DNA from 3 places in the Streptomyces sp. JLBG701 genome. Region 2 is predicted to be linked to each of the others. Evidence: riboswitches for the same ligand, from Rfam matches in the RefSeq annotation. Region 2 holds a riboswitch; each other region holds the start of a gene.
The links. A riboswitch is a leader RNA that binds a small molecule or an ion and turns the genes downstream of it on or off. The one in region 2 is predicted to bind cyclic di-AMP.
Positions count from the first base shown of each region.

Region 1: it holds a riboswitch for cyclic di-AMP, as region 2 does, so the genes downstream of both, AC5DRG_RS21435 (transglycosylase family protein) here and AC5DRG_RS31465 (transglycosylase SLT domain-containing protein) in region 2, are expected to answer to the same signal.
Region 3: it holds a riboswitch for cyclic di-AMP, as region 2 does, so the genes downstream of both, AC5DRG_RS44750 (M23 family metallopeptidase) here and AC5DRG_RS31465 (transglycosylase SLT domain-containing protein) in region 2, are expected to answer to the same signal.

Region 1 is NZ_CM178588.1:4,686,030-4,691,881, reverse strand. It holds gene AC5DRG_RS21455 (LamG-like jellyroll fold domain-containing protein) at 1-277, shown strand, start outside; gene AC5DRG_RS21450 (suppressor of fused domain protein) at 287-862, shown strand; gene AC5DRG_RS21445 (cytochrome P450 family protein) at 960-2,228, shown strand; gene AC5DRG_RS21440 (transglycosylase family protein) at 2,422-3,348, shown strand; cyclic di-AMP (ydaO/yuaA leader) riboswitch at 3,546-3,732, shown strand; gene AC5DRG_RS21435 (transglycosylase family protein) at 3,736-4,416, shown strand; gene eno (phosphopyruvate hydratase) at 4,729-5,852, shown strand, end outside.
Region 2 is NZ_CM178588.1:6,785,832-6,791,683, reverse strand. It holds partial or broken gene AC5DRG_RS31475 (peptide MFS transporter) at 122-1,294, shown strand; gene AC5DRG_RS31470 (CocE/NonD family hydrolase) at 1,346-3,370, shown strand; cyclic di-AMP (ydaO/yuaA leader) riboswitch at 3,650-3,829, shown strand; gene AC5DRG_RS31465 (transglycosylase SLT domain-containing protein) at 3,833-4,315, shown strand; gene AC5DRG_RS31460 (HAD family hydrolase) at 4,450-5,262, opposite strand; gene AC5DRG_RS31455 (carboxymuconolactone decarboxylase family protein) at 5,352-5,813, opposite strand.
Region 3 is NZ_CM178588.1:9,780,421-9,786,272, reverse strand. It holds gene AC5DRG_RS44765 (hypothetical protein) at 1-225, opposite strand, end outside; gene AC5DRG_RS44760 (SGNH/GDSL hydrolase family protein) at 267-1,052, opposite strand; gene AC5DRG_RS44755 (DUF6250 domain-containing protein) at 1,196-1,909, opposite strand; gene AC5DRG_RS44750 (M23 family metallopeptidase) at 2,098-3,063, opposite strand; cyclic di-AMP (ydaO/yuaA leader) riboswitch at 3,066-3,243, opposite strand; gene AC5DRG_RS44745 (alpha-galactosidase) at 3,530-5,602, opposite strand; gene AC5DRG_RS44740 (tyrosine-protein phosphatase) at 5,773-5,852, shown strand, end outside.

The DNA of each region.
Region 1 (5,852 bases), 2.1 Mb from region 2:
GTGGGACGATGCCGAGCCGGGGACGCTGCCGGACGGCTCGCAAGGCCGCGCGTGTACACGCGGAGGGCCAAATTGCTCCGGTGTGGTGGGCGGAAATCCCTATAAGGGGGAGTCCCGCGACGGGAACTGGGATGGCGGCCACTTTCCGCAGTCCTGGTCCAACCGGAAGTTCCCATTGGGTACCTCACGGGAACAAGTCATCGACAACTACAACACGGATGTACGGTTGGAATGCGTCCCCTGCAATAGGGGAGCCGGAAACAGACAGGACGGATAACCGATAGCCATGGCTGCTCTGGTCGATCACTTCGAATCGCGCCTCGGTCGGCTCGTCGGGGCCTGGTCGGCCGGTGAGCAGTCACCCGAGGGCACCCCGCAGGTCGGATACTTCACCGGGGGTGCCCTGGCGGGGATCCAGTCCTACGCCACGATCGGGCTGTACAAGACGCCTCTGTCCTCCCGGGTTTCGGGCCGCCACCAGCATCTCGAACTGCTGGCCTGTGGCCGCCCGGTGCCGGGGGACGAGGCGGGGCCCTGGCCGGGCGTACTGGAATGGGTCTCGGAGCGTCTGGTCGCTTCCCAGGAGGCGGTGCTGCGGGGGGAAGTGGTCCCGCTCCCCATGCCGCTGATCCCAGGGGGCACCATGACGGCCCTCTACGCCGCGCTCCCCGTCTACTTCGACGACGACTTCTCCTCGGTCGTTCTCGAGAACGACGTGGAGGTGTCCGTCGTGTGGCTGGTTCCGATCGGCCCGTCCGAAGCGGCGTTCGTCGGTGCCAAGGGATGGCAGGCGTTCGAGGAGGAACTGGTCAGGCAGGATCCGGATCTACTCGATCTCAATCGTGCCGAGATCGCACTCTGACGCGTACGTGACCTGATGTGAGGGGCGACATGCCCCGGGGGTTGGTGCGAGCCAGTGGCGTGGTGCCCGTCGGATCCGGCCCGGATACCGTCGAGGAGTGACCGATCAACTCCGCCCCGACGGCGCCCCCGAACTCTTCACCTGGGACTTCGCCACCAACCCCTACCCCGCCTACGCCTGGCTCCGCGAGCACGCCCCCGTGCACTGGACCAAGCTGCCCAGCGGCGTGGAGGCCTGGCTGGTCACGCGTTACGGCGATGCCAAGCAGGCCCTCGCCGACCAGCGGCTGAGCAAGAACCCCGCTCATCACGACGAGCCGGCGCACGCCAAGGGGAAGACCGGTATCCCCGGCGAGCGCAAGGCCGAGCTGATGACGCATCTGCTCAACATCGACCCGCCCGACCACACACGGCTCCGCCGACTGGTCTCCAAGGCCTTCACCCCTCGCCGGGTCGCCGAATTCGCCCCCCGCGTCCAGGAGTTGACGGACCACCTCATCGACCGGTTCGCCGAGCGCGGCTCCGCCGACCTCATCCACGAGTTCGCCTTCCCGCTCCCCATCTACGCCATCTGCGACCTGCTCGGCGTCCCCCGCGAGGACCAGGACGACTTCCGTGACTGGGCGGGCATGATGACCCGGCACGGCGGCGGGCCCCGGGGCGGTGTCGCGCGGTCCGTGAAGAAGATGCGCGGCTATCTCGCCGAACTGATCCACCGCAAGCGCGAGGCCCTCCCCGCCGACCCCGCCCCCGGCGAGGACCTCATCTCCGGCCTCATCCGCGCCTCGGACGAGGGCGAGCACCTCACCGAGAACGAGGCGGCAGCCATGGCCTTTATCTTGCTGTTTGCCGGATTTGAGACGACCGTCAACTTGATCGGCAACGGCACGTACGCCCTTCTCACCCACCCCGAGCAGCGAGCCCGCCTCCAAACCTCCCTCGCCGCCCACGACGCCGGCCTCCTCGAAACCGGCGTCGAGGAACTCCTCCGCTACGACGGCCCCGTCGAACTCGCCACCTGGCGCTTCGCCATCGAGCCGCTCACCGTCGGCGGACAGGACATCGCAGCAGGCGACCCCGTCCTCGTCGTACTCGCGGCCGCGGACCGCGACCCCGAACGCTTCGCGCAGCCGGACACGCTCGACCTCTCCCGACGTGACAATCAGCACCTCGGTTACGGCCACGGCATCCACTACTGCCTCGGCGCCCCCCTCGCCCGCCTGGAGGGCCAGACGGCGCTCGCCACGCTCCTCACCCGCCTCCCAGACCTCCAACTCGCGGCGGATCCAACCGATTTGCGCTGGCGCGGCGGCCTCATCATGCGTGGATTGCGCACTTTGCCTGTGGAGTTCACGCCGGTCCGTTAATTCCGTCCGGCGACTGCGCAGGGCCCCGCTCCGCCACCGCAAACCTGACAAACCCTCAAGTCTGTGATCTTCACGTGATCCTCGCGGCATTAACTTGTGACAAGTGATCGACTGCAGATACGTTCGCGTACCAGTGCGACGCCCCCGCTTCATCCGTCGCGCAGGTCACTGTTGCCTCCGGAAAGGTCCCCACATGCTCTCCGGGAACGGTCGTCACCGTCGCCCCCGTCAGGCCCCCGCCATCCTCGTCGCGGCCGGAGTCACCGGCTCCGCCATCGCGATCCCGCTCCTCGGGGCGACGGTGGCGAGCGCCGCCGACGGCACCACGTGGGATCGCGTCGCGGAGTGCGAGAGCGGCGGCGCGTGGAGTGCCAACGAGGGCAACGGGTACTACGGCGGCCTCCAGCTGAGCCAGGAGAACTGGGAGGAGTACGGCGGCCTGGACTACGCCCCGAGCGCCGACCTGGCCAGCCGCTCGCAGCAGATAGCCGTCGCCGAGAAGCTCCTCGACGACCAGGGTGTGGGCGCGTGGTCCACCTGCGGCCTGCTCAACGGGCTCAGCCAGGACTCGGCTTCGGCGGATGTCGACACGGGTGTCGCGGGGGACTCGTCCGACTCGTCGGATTCGTCCAGCTCTTCCGGTCTGTCCGACTCCTCCGGTAAATCATCTGATACGTCCTCTTCGTCCAGCGACTCCTCAAGCGACTCCCCGGGCGCTTCCGCCGACGCCGGCTCCACGGGCAACTCCGCGGACAACTCCACCAAGTCCGACAAGTCGCCTTCGTCTTCCGAGTCCGCGTCGACGTCCACCGAGAGCGCTCCTCAGGAAACGGACAGTTCATCCACAGGTGCGACGAAGGGTGACGAGTCGGGCAACTTCGAGCAGAGTGTCGGCTCTTCGGCCCTCGTCGACACGGGCGCGCTCGGCACCGGCAGGCATCGCGGCGCCAGTGAGTCGCGTGAGTCGTACACAGTCCGTGCCGGCGACTCGCTCGCGTCCATCGCCGACTCCCTTGACCTCGATGGCGGATGGCGTGCGCTCTATGCCGCGAACAAGAAGGCGATCGGGTCCGACCCGAGTCACATCTTCGCCGGTCAGACCCTCGATCTTGGTGTCTAAACGGGTTAAAAGCAGCGGGAGTTCGCGTCATGGTTCGCGCTGAATGTCCGGTTTGGGGAAAGTGTGGGATGAGTCTCAGAAGCCCTGATCGTCTTTGAAATTCCGGCGATCGCCTGTCTACGGTCGTCACCGCTCGTCAACACGAGCCCCGTCTGCCGCAACGCCGAGTCCTGCCAGCGGCCTACGGGAACAGTCGTCGCTCAACAGCGCCGTAGGCAGGAGCGGGGGACCCAAGGTAAGTGCCGGGCCCGGCAGTTGAAGCCTTCGAGGCTTCAGTGGCCGGAACCGGCTTGGGGTGAAGTCGTACATCGAAAGGTGTGCGGCCGGGCAACTCACACGGCCCGAACCCGACAGCTCACCTCGCAGGCGTCGGTGAGGGGATCAACCATGCTGTTTTCCGGTAAGGGCAAGCACCGTCGCCCGTCCAAGGCCACCCGCGTCGCCGCACTGGCCGGCGTGACCGGTGTCGCCATCGCTGCGCCGCTGATGGCGTCCGGCACCGCCTCCGCCGCCACCGCCTCCGAGTGGGACACCGTCGCCCAGTGCGAGTCCGGCGGCAACTGGGCCATCAACACCGGTAACGGCTACTACGGCGGCCTCCAGTTCTCGGCCTCCACCTGGGCCGCGTACGGCGGCTCCGCCTACGCCTCCACCGCCGACCAGGCCACCAAGGCGCAGCAGATCGAGATAGCCGAGAAGGTCCTCGCCGCGCAGGGCAAGGGTGCCTGGCCGACCTGTGGCACCGGCCTGTCCAGCGCCTCGTACACCGGCAGCAGCAGCTCCAGCTCCTCCGCCGACACGAGCACCGGCACCACCACTCGCTCGACCGAGCAGTCGGCCTCCCGCTCCGCCGAGCGCCCGGCCGCCAAGAAGACCGTGACCACCCCGACCGGCAAGAAGGTCAAGAAGGGTGACGGCGAGTACAAGGTCGTCAAGGGTGACACCCTCAGCTCCATCGCCGAGGAGCACGACGTCAAGGGCGGCTGGGCGAAGCTGTTCAAGCTGAACAAGGACATCGTCGAGGACGCCGACCTCATCTACCCGGGTCAGCAGCTCCACCTCAAGTAAGACCTAGCTGAACCACAGCGCCCTCACATCCGTGGTCCTCATACTGAAGGCCTCGTGAGGGTCACCCCCGTCCCCCACGAGGCTCCCCGCTCCGGTGCGTGTTCCCCCGTACGCACCGGGGCGGGGCTTTTTCTTGCGCCGACTTTGTACGGCCGTCTTTGTACGGCCGTCTTTGTTCAGTTCAGAAACAATTTACTCTCGGTTCTGTCCAGGGGCCGGTCCAAGCGGTGGCTGATCGCCCGGAGCCGGTTAGGCTCGGTCTCGCAGAACCCATCGCGGTCTTGCAGAGCCGCGTCACATCCCAAGAAGGAGATGCTCGTGCCGTCCATCGACGTCGTCGTAGCCCGGGAAATCCTGGACTCCCGAGGCAACCCCACGGTCGAGGTCGAGGTCGGCCTCGACGACGGCAGCACGGGTCGTGCCGCCGTCCCGTCCGGCGCCTCCACGGGCGCCTTCGAGGCCATCGAGCTCCGCGACGGTGACCCCAACCGCTACCAGGGCAAGGGTGTCGAGAAGGCCGTACTGGCCGTCATCGAGCAGATCGGCCCGGAGCTCGTCGGCTACGACGCCACCGAGCAGCGCCTGATCGACCAGGCGATGTTCGACCTGGACGCCACCGACAACAAGGGCTCGCTCGGCGCCAACGCCATCCTCGGCGTCTCCCTCGCCGTCGCGCACGCCGCCTCCGAGGCCAGCGACCTGCCGCTCTTCCGCTACCTGGGCGGCCCGAACGCGCACCTGCTGCCCGTTCCGATGATGAACATCCTGAACGGCGGCTCGCACGCCGACTCCAACGTGGACATCCAGGAGTTCATGATCGCCCCGATCGGCGCGGAGTCCTTCTCCGAGGCGCTGCGCTGGGGCACGGAGGTCTACCACACCCTCAAGGGCGTGCTGAAGTCCAAGGGCCTGTCCACCGGCCTCGGCGACGAGGGCGGCTTCGCCCCGAACCTGGACTCCAACCGCGCCGCCCTCGACCTCATCCTCGAGGCCATCAAGCAGGCCGGTTACGTTCCCGGTGAGCAGGTCGCCCTCGCGCTCGACGTCGCCGCCTCCGAGTTCTACAAGGACGGCAAGTACCTCTTCGAGGGCAAGGAGCGCTCCGCCGCCGAGATGACGGAGTACTACGAGGAGCTCGTGGCGGCCTACCCGCTCGTCTCCATCGAGGACCCGCTGTTCGAGGACGACTGGGCCGGCTGGAAGGTCCTCACGGACAAGCTTGGCGGCAAGGTCCAGATCGTCGGCGACGACCTGTTCGTCACCAACCCGGAGCGTCTGGCCCGCGGCATCGACGAGGGCGCCGCCAACGCGCTGCTCGTCAAGGTCAACCAGATCGGCTCGCTGACCGAGACCCTGGACGCCGTGACCCTCGCCCAGAACAGCGGCTTCAAGTGCATGATGTCGCACCGCTCCGGTGAGACCGAGGACGTCACCAT
Region 2 (5,852 bases):
TCGGTTTCGATCACCGAGGCCGCCCACCGGTCCACCCCGGGCGGTATTGGATCACGACCGGTATGTTTCTGATCAGCCCATAAGAACGGACATTTATCGACTTACAGGGAAGTAGTGATCCGTGTCCCGAACCACGGTGGATGTCGAGCCCGGCGGTCAGCCCCCGCCCGAGGACGACAAGGCCTTCTTCGGCCGGCCGAAGGGCCTGCTCACGCTCTCCGGCCCGGAGGTCTGGGAGCGCTTCTCGTTCCTCGGTATGCAGGCCATCCTCGTCCTCTACTTCGCCGACACCGTCGCCAACGGCGGCATGGGCATGTCCTCCGGCACCGCGGCCTCCGTCTCCGCGGCCTACGGCACCCTGGTCTACCTCGTCTCGGTCGCGGGCGGCTGGCTGGCCGACCGCATGCTCGGCTCGTACCGGGCGGTTCTGTGGGGCGGCATCCTGATCGCCTGTGGCCACTACAGCATGGCTGTCCCCACCTCCACCATGACCTGGGCGGGCCTGGGGCTGATCAGTGCGGGCACCGGCCTGCTGAAGCCCAACGTGGCCACCATGGTCGGCAAGCTCTACCGCACCGACGACGACCGCCGTGACGCCGTTTTCGCGCTCTACTACATGGCGATCAACATCGGCGCCTTCGCGGGCCCGCTGATCACCGGCTGGCTCGGCGACCGCCAGGGCTGGCACAGGGGTTTCTCGGCGGCCGCGATCGGCATGACGTTCGGCCTGATCCAGTACGTCGCGGGCCGCCGTCACCTGGCCGGGCGCAGGAACGCCGCCGAATTCGCCCTGGCTCCGGAAGCGATGCGCCGCGCGGTCCGCCTGATCGTCGTGGGCGTCATGGCCGTAGCGGTCGTGGCGACAGCCCTCGCCGCCGCCGGCTGGCTGACCATGGACCGCTTCGTCGACCTGCTCACCCTCATCTCGGTGATCGCCCCGGTCGTCTACTTCGCGGTGATGTTCGGGAGCCCGCGCGTGACGCCCGCCGAACGCGGCCGCCTGCGCCCGTACATCGTCCTGTTCCTGGCTTCTACGGTCTTCAACTTCATCCTCTTCCAGGCGTACTCGACGATGACGCTGCTGGCCGCCTCGAACGCCGAGACGACGATCCTCGGCCTCGACTTCCCGGCCAGCTGGTACGCCTCCGCGCTGGGCGCCTTCGAGGTGGGTCTGGCGCCCTTCGTGGCCGCGCTCTGGGTCCGCATGGGCCACGGCCAGCCGCACGCCTCCAACAAGATCGCGGTCGCCGCGGGCCTCGCCGTGATGGCCGCCGCCCCATGGCTGCGCCGCACGATGCACCCCGTCCACTGAGGCAACCCGCCCACTGAGGCAACTGGGATGAGCATGCACATCCGTACGTCCTTCCCCTACGAGACCACTCACGAGGACCTCGTCATCCCGCTGGCTGGGGGCACCTCCCACGCTTTCGGCAGTGGGGGAGGAACACTCCTCTACGCGCGCGTGTGGCGCCCTCTGACGGACGAACCCGTGCCGGCGCTCCTGGAGTACCTCCCGTACCGCCTGACCGACTGGACAGCCCCACGCGACTTCCAGCGCCACCCCTGGTACGCGGGCCACGGCTACGCCTCCGTCCGGGTCGACATCCGCGGGCACGGCAACAGCGAGGGCATGCCGGGCGACGAGTACGACGGGCAGGAGCTGGCCGACGGGGTCGAGGTGGTGAACTGGCTGGCGGCGCAGCCCTGGTGCTCCGGGCGGGTCGGCATGTTCGGCATCTCCTGGGGCGGCTTCAACTCCCTCCAGATCGCGGCCCTCGCGCCCGAGCCGCTCAAGGCGATCGTCACGGTCTGCTCGACGGACGACCGCTATGACAACGACGTGCACTACACGGGAGGTTCCGTCCTCGCCGTGGACATGCACGCGTGGGCGGCGACCATGCTCGCCTTCGTGTCCCGGCCGCCCGACCCGCACTACGTCGGCGAGTCCTGGCGCGACATGTGGCTCAAGCGCCTGGAGCGGGTGGACCCCTTCCTGCACACCTGGCTGGCCCACCAGACGCGGGACGACTACTGGCGCCACGGCAGCGTCTGCGAGGACTACGGCGCGATCGACGCCGCCGTCCTGGCCGTGGGCGGCTGGCACGACCCGTACCGCGACACGGTCCTGCGCCTGGTCGAACACCTCCCGCCGGACCGCGTACGCGGCCTGATCGGCCCCTGGTCGCACCAGTACCCCGACCGCGGCCTCCCGCCCGGCCCGGCGATCGGCTTCCTCCAGGAGACCCTGCGCTGGTGGGACCAGCACCTGAAGGGCATCGACACCGGCATCATGTCCGAGTCCCTCCTGCGCGCGTACATCAGCGACTCGCACCCCCCGGCGACGGTCTACGAGACCCTCCCGGGCCGCTGGGTGGGCGAACCGGCCTGGCCCTCCCCCAACGTCACGACCATCTCGTACGGCCTTCAGGGCGCCCCTCTTCCGGTCCGTTCCCCCATGCACACGGGCGTCGACGCGGGCCGCTTCTTTCCCTTCGGCAACGACGGCGACCTGCCGCCGGACCAGCGGGACGAGGACGCGAGGTCGGTCTGCTTCGAGTTCGAAGTGCCGGAGGAGGCCTGGGTGTTGGGGCGGCCGAGGGTGCGGCTGCGGCTGACGTCGGAGGTGGGGCGCGGCCAGGTGGTCGCCCGGGTCTGCGACGTGGCGCCGGACGGCTCGTCGACCCTGGTCACCCGGGGTGTGCTGAACCTGTCGGCGCGGCAGGGGCGCGACCGGGCCGTGGCGTGGCCGCCGGGCGCCACGGAGGAGGTGACCTTCGAGCTCAACGGCATCGGTCACGTCTTCCCGCCGGGGCACCGCATCCGCCTCGCGGTCTCCTCGGCGTACTGGCCGTGGATCTGGCCCCAGCCGGAGTCGGCGGCGGGCTTCACGCTGGATCCGGCGGGCAGTGCGCTGGAACTGCCGGTACGAAACCACGAGTTGACGCCGGGGATCCGCTTCGAGGAACCGGAGGAGGCGGAGCCGATCGGCGTGAACTACCCGGCCACGCTGGACGAACCGCGCCCCGAGCGACTGGTCGTCCGCGATGTCGCGAAGGGCGAGTGGCGCCTGGAGGTCGACCCGCGCTACGGCGGTACGCGCGTGTACCCCGACGGTCTGGAATTCACCGAGGACGCGCTGGAGACGTACACGATCAACGAGTCGGACCCCCTGTCGGCCCGCACCCGCTCGGACTGGTCGATCCGGCTGCACCGCCCCGAGATGGCCTGGGACACGACGGTCACCACTCGCTCGGAGATCGCCTGCGACGCGACGGCCTTCGTCACCTCCAACGAGGTGGTCTGCACGGAGGGCGGCGAGGTCGTCTTTCACCGGACATGGGAGAAGCGGATCCCACGGACAGCCGGTTAACCACTACTTGGGCTTCATTGCCCGATTTGCCGCTCTTGCGAACGCCCGTGAGTTGGGTCACTCACGGGCATTCACGCTTTCATGCACCGGAACCCGCCCCTCCCCTTGCGCCGATGGGCAATTGAGGCTTGGCGACCGCAAAGGATCAAGCACCGCATAAGCCTCACAACAAGGTCAACAGGCATGTTCTGTGAATCCGGTACTTGTTCCGGACATGTGCTGTCGCATACGTTCCCGGCCTGTCGGGCGGAACGCCGAATCCTGCCGCCGCTCGCCACACACTCATCGACGACCACTCGCACGGCAGGAGCGGGGGACCCAGGTAAGTCGCCGGACCCGGACGTCTTCGGACATACCGGTACGGCTTGGGGTTAAGTCGTGTCGCTCTACGGCGGCACGGCCGGGCACCTCCCAGCCCGCACCCGACAGCTCACCTCGCAGGCGCCGGAGAGGAAATCCGCCATGCCCGCTGCCGCTCAATACCGTCTCAAGCGCCCCAACCGCCTCGCCCGCAAGCTCGCCGTCCTCGGCACCGGAGCCGCCGTACTGGCCCTCCCGCTCATCGGCGCGACCACCGCGTCCGCGGCCACCACGACCACGGTCACGGCCACCTCGCTGGGATACGCGAACAACCTCGACGGCTGGATCCGGGCCTCCCTCCAGGTCATGGCGCAGAACGGAATCCCCGGGACGTACGACGGCATCTATCGCAACGTCATCCGTGAGTCCTCGGGCAACCCGTACGCCATCAACAACTGGGACTCCAACGCGGCCGCCGGCACCCCGTCCAAGGGCCTGCTCCAGGTGATCGACCCGACCTTCAACGCCTACCACGTGGCCGGCACGTCGTGGGACTCCTACGACCCGGTCGCGAACATCACCGCGGCCTGCAACTACGCGGCGGCGCGGTACGGCTCGATCGACAACGTCTACGGGGCGTACTAGCTCCGCCGGTAGAGCCGCGATGGGTGGTGCCGGGATGTGTCGTCTTGCGTCTGCGGCTTCGTCGTGGCTGGTCGCGCAGTTCCCCGCGCCCCTTGGGCCCTTCGGGCCTTCGGGGCTTCGGGGGTTCGGGGGTTTCAGAGCTGCGGGAACAGTCTTTCCAGGACTACGGCGATGCCGTCGTCCTCGTTCGACAGGGTGATCTCGTCGGCCACCGCCTTGAGTTCGGGATGGGCGTTGGCCATGGCGACGCCGTGGGCGGCCCAGTCGAACATCGGGATGTCGTTGGGCATGTCCCCGAAGGCGATCGTCCGGTCCGGGCTCAGGCCCAGGTGCCGGGCCGCCAGCGCCAGCCCCGTCGCCTTGGTGATGCCGCATGGCTGGAGTTCGACGGTCCCGGGCCCCGACATCGTGACGGTGGCGAGGGAACCCACCACTCCGCGCGCCGTCGACGCCAACTCGTCGTCGGACAGGGACGGGTGGCGCAGCAGGACCTTGCTGATGGGCTCGCCCCAGAGGTCGTCACGCTTCCCGACCTGTACCGCGGGCAGCGTCGGATGGGGCATCAGATACCCCGGTTCGATGAGCGTGAGCCCGTCGACGCCGTCCTGGTCGACGGCCGCGTACACCTGCCCGACCTCGGCCTCGATCTTGCCCAGCGCGGTCTCGGCCAACTCCCGGTCCAGGGTGACGGACCACAGCAGACGGTCCGCGCCGGCGTCGTACAACTGCGCGCCCTGCCCGCACACCGCGAGCCCCCCGCTGCCGAGGTCATCGAGCAGCGGGCGCACTCTCGGCGCCGGCCGTCCGGTCACGACGAGGTGCTGCGCACCGGCTTCAACCACCCTCGCCAGCACGGAAAGGGACCGGTCGGAGAGGGTGTCGTCGCCGCGCAGCAGCGTTCCGTCCAGGTCAGTGGCGATGAGTGAATATGCGATGGGTGCGGCCATGATCAGAGAATACGGACAGGACGCCCCACCGACTCGGCGCGAACCGGACGACAGCGACGCTCACTGCCGTCCCGGCCGCCCCACGCGGTTCATCCCCAAGTGGTGCCCGCGGGCTCCCTGATGGTGGTGTTGATGCGGTTGAACATGTTCGTGAGGGAGATCGTGAGGATCAGCGCGGACAGTTCCTTCTCGTCGAAGTGGTCGGCGATCTCGTCCCACAGGGCGTCCGGCACGGAGTCCTGCGAACGGTCGGCGAGCCGCGTCATCACCTCGGTCAACTGCAGTGCGGCGCGCTCCGCGTCCGTGAACCAGGGCGCCTCGCGCCAGACGGCCACAGCCGCGATCCGGTCCTCGCTCGTGCCGGCCTTCCGCAGGTTGTGCACATGCCCGTGGACACACGCGCTGCACCCGTTGATCTGGCTGGCGCGCAGCGCGACGACCTCCCCGAGCTCCTGCGACAGCCCGCCCTCGCCGATCGCCTGAACGAGACTGCCGATTCCCTTCATCGCGGTCGGAAGGACGTACGCCGGGTTCGTCATCCGTGCCTTCATGGTGCTGCCTCCTGGGTCAGTGGTCTGGTTGCTTGCTCA
Region 3 (5,852 bases), 3.0 Mb from region 2:
GACGGTCGCCGGGGTCGGCTCGCTGTGCCCCGCGACTGCGGCGCCCTTGGGCAGCGCGGTCGCACTGGGCGCGGCGACGGCCGACAGGCCGAGGGCGAGGAGGGCGGCGGCGAGCGTGGCGGTGGCGCGGGGAAGGTGTGCGGGGATACGGATACGGCCCCTCCGGACGGCGCGGACAGGTCGCGCCCATCCCGGCACCGGGGTCCGCACCCGTCCGCGCGCCATTCCCGCGCCGTCACCTCACTGGTCGAGCCAGCCCGGCCCGCTCAAGCGACCGCCTCGATGCGCGACTTGATGTCGTCCGGCGACAGACTCCCCTTGGCCGTCACATGGTCGCCCGAGGACTCCCCGCGCAACCGCCGCCCGATCCACGGCACCAGGTACTCGCGGGCCCAGTGGACGTCGTCGCGCCGGACGTCGAGCGTGCCACGCGGTGGCAGCGGCGGCCACGGCTGGTCCGGGTCGGCCGGTACGTCGAGCCCGAGGACCTGCCCGGCGCGCAGCGCCACGCGCGTATGGCCGTCCGCAGACAGATGCAGCCGGTCGCCGTCCCAGGCACGACGGTCCTGGATGGTCTTCAGGGACCACAGGTCGAGCACCGGACAACCGTATCGGTCGGCGATGGCCCGCACATGCCCGTTGTAGGTGGCGATCTTGCCGCGCAGATGCTTCAGCACGGGCACGCCACGGGTGTCGAAGCCGGTCGTCACCACCACCGTGCCGACGGCCGAGGTGAGTGCGATGACCGCCCGCTCGAAGCGTTCGGCGACCTCGTCGGGATCGGTACCGGGCCGGAGGATGTCGTTGCCGCCCGCACAGAACGAGACCAGGTCGGGCGCGAGCTCGATGGCCCGCGGGACCTGGTCCGCCACGACCTGGTCGAGCAGTTTGCCGCGCACGGCGAGGTTGGTGTAGCCGAAGTCGCCTTCGGGCCGCCGGTCGGCGAGCAGTACCGCGAACCGGTCGGCCCAGCCGACGAACGCCCCGTCGGGGCCGGGGTCGCCGACGCCTTCGGTGAAGCTGTCCCCCACCGCCACGTACGACCCGATCACTGATCTGTTGTCATTCTTCGAATCGTCTGCCACACCGGCATGATTCCTCTTCGGGTGTGACCTACGCGACCGTAATAAGGGGTTGACGGACGGTGACATAAGCCACTGCTAAAGGCTTTCCCAACTGAGGAATAACCCTCCGATCAGGGCTGTTCCGGCGTCAACCGCCACACCCGGAACTCTGTGATCCTGAAGTGGCTCCACACGGTCCGGAAGGCGAAGTGCCCGCTCGTGTACGGCTCCGGGTCCGTGAAGTCGAAGACGAGCCGCCCGTTGTTCCACCACAGCACCGTCGACCCGTCCGAGACGATCCGGACCCGGTTCGGCTCGTTCGCGGTGAGCAGCGGCTCGGTGTAGTCGTAGACGAGCGGGCGGACCCCTGGCTCCCCCACGTACCGGCGCAGCCGCGTCGTGGTGTTCGTGTTGGCGCCGTAGCCGACGTAGTACGTCCTGAGGTAGTCGTACTCGTCGAGCGCGCCGCCCCGCACGGTGGCGAAGAGGTCGTCCGGGGAGCGCACGTCGGTGGCGTTCCAGAAGTTGTTGAGGTCGGAGACCCGGTCGTTGACCCCGCCCTCGGACACCGGCGTGGCGGTGTACTCGAGAACGTACGGCCCCTCCAGCCTCCGCTTGAACCAGACCGTCGCACCGCTCGGCACGTCGATCTCCAGGACACCGCGGGAGGCGGTGACGGTGCCGCCGCCCTGCAACTCGGCGACCCACTGCCCGAGACCGTGGCGGAAGTCGTCGTGCGCGATGAGCCGGCGGTGGCGGGGCGCGGCGCTCGCCGCCGTCGGAGCGAGCGCCGCGAGGGCGGTGCCGGCGGCGAGGGCTCCGAACGTTCTACGCGTGGTCGTCACGGGATACGACTCCTTCGGGAACGGGATCACTGTCGCCTCACCCTCCCTCCCCTGCCGACGCCTTGGACACCCCTGCCACAAAGAGGCAACACAGCGATCACGAACGGGGAGCAGTGGACACACCGAAGGCCGGACCCGGGGATCGGGGTCCGGCCTTCGGTGGCGTGGGGGCGCTTCAGGCGCGGGTGTCAGCCGACGGAGACACCGTGGGAGCGGAGGTAGGCGACCGGGTCCACGTCCGAGCCGTAGTCCGGCGTGGTGCGGATCTCGAAGTGGAGGTGGGGGCCGGTCACGTTGCCGGTCGCACCGGAGAGGCCGAGCTGCTGCCCCTCGGTCACGGTCTGGCCGCTGGAGACGGAGAGCGACGAGAGGTGGGCGTACTGGGCGTAGTAGCCGTCGGCGAGCTTGATGACGACCTGGTTGCCGTACGCACCGCCCCAGCCGGCGGAGACGACCGTGCCCGCGGCCACGGCCTTGAGCGAAGTACCGGTCGGGACGACGAAGTCGACGCCCGTGTGGTAGCCGCTGGACCACATGCTGCCCGCCGTGTGGTAGGCGGTGCCGACGGTGGCACCGGCCACGGGGAGGGTGTAGCCGCTGGAGGTGCTGGTGCTCGTGGTGTCGGTCGCGTCGCTCGTCGACGTGTTCGAGGACGAGGAAGCCGAAGAAGACGAGGACGAGGACGAGGAGGCTGAAGAAGACGAAGAGGACGACGACTTGGTGGTGTCCGTCTTACCCGTCTTACCCGTCGCGGCCTTTCCGCCGAGCGTGAGCTTCAAGCCGGGGTGGATCAGGGACGGGTTGCTGCCGATGGCCTTGCGGTTGTCCTGGTAGATCCTCGTCCAGCCGCCGCTGACGTCCTGCTCGTCGGCGATCTTCGAGAGGTAGTCCCCGGCTCGCACCGAATAGGTCTTGACGCCCGAACTCTTGGTGTTGGCCTTCTTCTCGGCGGCCTTCTTTTCAGTGGCCGTCTTCTCGACCGTCGCGGTGGAAGACTGCGCGGCCTTTTCCGAAACGGACTGCGGGGTGGCCGCATGGGCGCCGGTGGCCCCCATGAGCGGAAGGGCGAGTGCGGCTCCGCCGGTTCCGGCAACGGCGATCGAGCGGGTGAAACGCTGGGCCTTCGGGCGGCGGTGCTTACCCTTCGCGGGCATGACGAATTCCTCTCCGGCGCCTACGAGGTGAGCTGTCGGGTGCGAGCTGGAGATGCCCGGTCGCGTCGAAACGCGGCTTTACCCCTAGCCGTTCCGGAGACCGGAACAGGCGGTTCTACCTGTGGGTCCCCCGCTCCTGCCGTTCACCGGTGAGTTGCGGATTCCGGGCGGCGGCAGGATTGGGCGTCCGTCCGGATTGGTGGCGAACGTAAGCGACCAAGACGCAAAGGGACAAGCAGGAGGTTCCAGTTGCACGCGTTTCTTGTGATCCCCTGTGAGAATTCACGGTCACCCTCCGTGAATTCCACCCCCGTCACTTACTTCAAATCCCCAGGAAATGAACCGGAATTACGTGAACATGACGGGCGACGCTCGGTCACGAATGAGACGCTGCTCACGCGACACATCCCCAGAACCCTTCATTCCAGAGCGAGTTGGAATGAAGGGTTCAATTCGGACAGAATACTCAGATGCGACGCAGCCGGAAAACTGCCGCATCAAGGTCACCGAGCAAGCCTGTACGCAGCCCGTGATGCAGCAATACGGCACCCCTGTGAACTTCGCCCGTTTCACGGCATTCGTACGATGCTGTCGGGTCGAGGCCGCGCAACCGAAGAGCCGGGACCGGCTCGCCGTAACTCTGCGCCTGGAGCCAGGCGAGGACGACGGCCTCGTCGCCGCGCACGTACTGCACGGCGCTCAGCCCGCCGCGCGGAGGCCGCAGCCGGTACTGGTCGCCGCGCTGCACGAGGGGCCGGATCTCCTTGTAGAGCTCCACCCACTCCCGCGCCTCGGCGAGCTCCTCGTCGCTCCACTTCGCGAGGTCGCCACCGACGCCGAGTACGCCCGCCATGGAGCTCACGAACCGGAATCGGAGCGAGCTGACCCGGCCGTTGAGCTGGGTGTTCGGGCTGTCGGTGACCCAGGCGGCCATGACCCGGGCGGGGTGGATCTGGCTGAAGCCGTGCTGGATGGCGAGCCGGTCGAGGGGGTCGGTGTTGTCCGAGGTCCACACCTGATCCGTACGGCTCATCACACCGAGGTCGATCCGGCCGCCGCCACCCGAGCAGGACTCGAAGGCCACCCCGGGATGGGCCTCCCGCAGCCGGTCCAACAGGGCGTAGAGCGCGCGCACATGGTCGACCCACAGGCGCTGCGGATACGGCTCACCGGGCCAGCCCGCGTCGGTGAAGCAGCGGTTGAAGTCCCACTTGACGTAGTCGACGGGGGCGCTGGAGAGGAGTCCGTCGAGCTTTTCCCAGAGGTATTCCTGGACGTCCTCGCGGGCGAGGTTCAGTACCAGTTGATTGCGGAACTCCGTCCGCTTTCGTCCGGGCTGGAACTGCACCCAGTCGGGGTGCGCGCGATACAGCTCGCTGTCCGGATTGACCATTTCGGGCTCGACCCAGATGCCGAACTGCATGCCGAGGTCGTGGACGTAGTCGGCGAGCGGCTTGAGGCCGGCCGGGAAGCGGTCGGGGTTGGGCGCCCAGTCGCCGAGCCCGGCCCGGTCGCTGGTCCGCGTCCCGAACCAGCCGTCGTCGACCACGAACAGCTCGACGCCCATCGCCGCGGCCCGCCGCGCGAGCTCCCGCTGCTGCTCCTCGGCGATGTCGAACTCCGTGGCCTCCCAGGAATTGAAGAGCACCGGCCGGTCCTGGTCGACCTCCGGGATGACGTACGTCCGCTGGTAGGCGTGCCAGGTCCGGCTGGCGCCGCCGAAGCCCGCGTCGCTCCACAACCCCGCGAAGACGGGCGTCGTGAACGACTCGCCCGCGTCCAGCTTCAGCAGGCCCGAGTCGTCGTATCCCACCCCGCCGGTGATCTGCACGCGCGCGTCCGGAAGTTGGGCCACGGCGATCCGCCAGGACCCCGACCAGCCGAGGGCGCAGCCGTAGACCTCGCCGCGCTCCTCGTTCGCGTCGGTGTCGAGCGCGACCCACGGCAGGTGCTGGTGCCCGGTGTGGCCGCGGCGGCTGCCGATGACCTTCTCACCGTAGGTGAGGGGGGCGCTCACGAGCCGGGACTCGGCGGCCCAGCGGCCGTGCAACTGGGACAGGCGCCAGCCGTCGCGGTCGGGCAGGGTCCAGGTGGCCGAGTCGGCGCGGAGCAGCTCCAGGGCGGCCGGGCCGTCGTTGCCGAGCGTCGTCCAGCGCTCGACGACATCTCCGCGCATCCGGTAGTGCAGCGTGACGGACAGCCCGGCGTCGCGGAAGCGGAGCCGCAGTTCGTCGCCCTCGCTCTCGTCCCGCTCGAAGCTCCACTCGGTGCCGCGGCGCTCGTCCGTGCGCACGGACAGGGCGGGGCGCGTGAAGCGGGGGCCGCCCTCGACCGGGTACTCCTCACGGCCGTCGAGCTGGGACTCGAAGGGCCAGTAGTCCGGCAGCGGGCGCACGGCGAGGGCCTCGGCGTCGGCCAGGGTGATCCTGGGACCCCAGTGCAGATGCAGCAGTTCGTCGGCGTCCGTGAGATGGACGGCGTAACTGCTCGTGGGGCCCGAAAGAAGCCACGTACGACCGGTCTCGGCGATCTCCAACATCAGGCTCCCACACATCTCAACAGGTCCGATCAAGCACCAACATCATCAACGTCCGGGGGCCGGAGAAGCAACGCCTGTGGACAACTCATTGCCCTGGGAATCCATGTCGTATGGTCGAAGGCGTGCCCACCGATGACGTGCGTCGGCGGGGCGGACTGGGAGGAGCCCCCGTGACGCAGCAGGTGCCGTCGACCGAGCCCGAGCTGGCCGCAGTGCGCAACTTCCGTGACGTGGGCGGGCTGCCGACCGT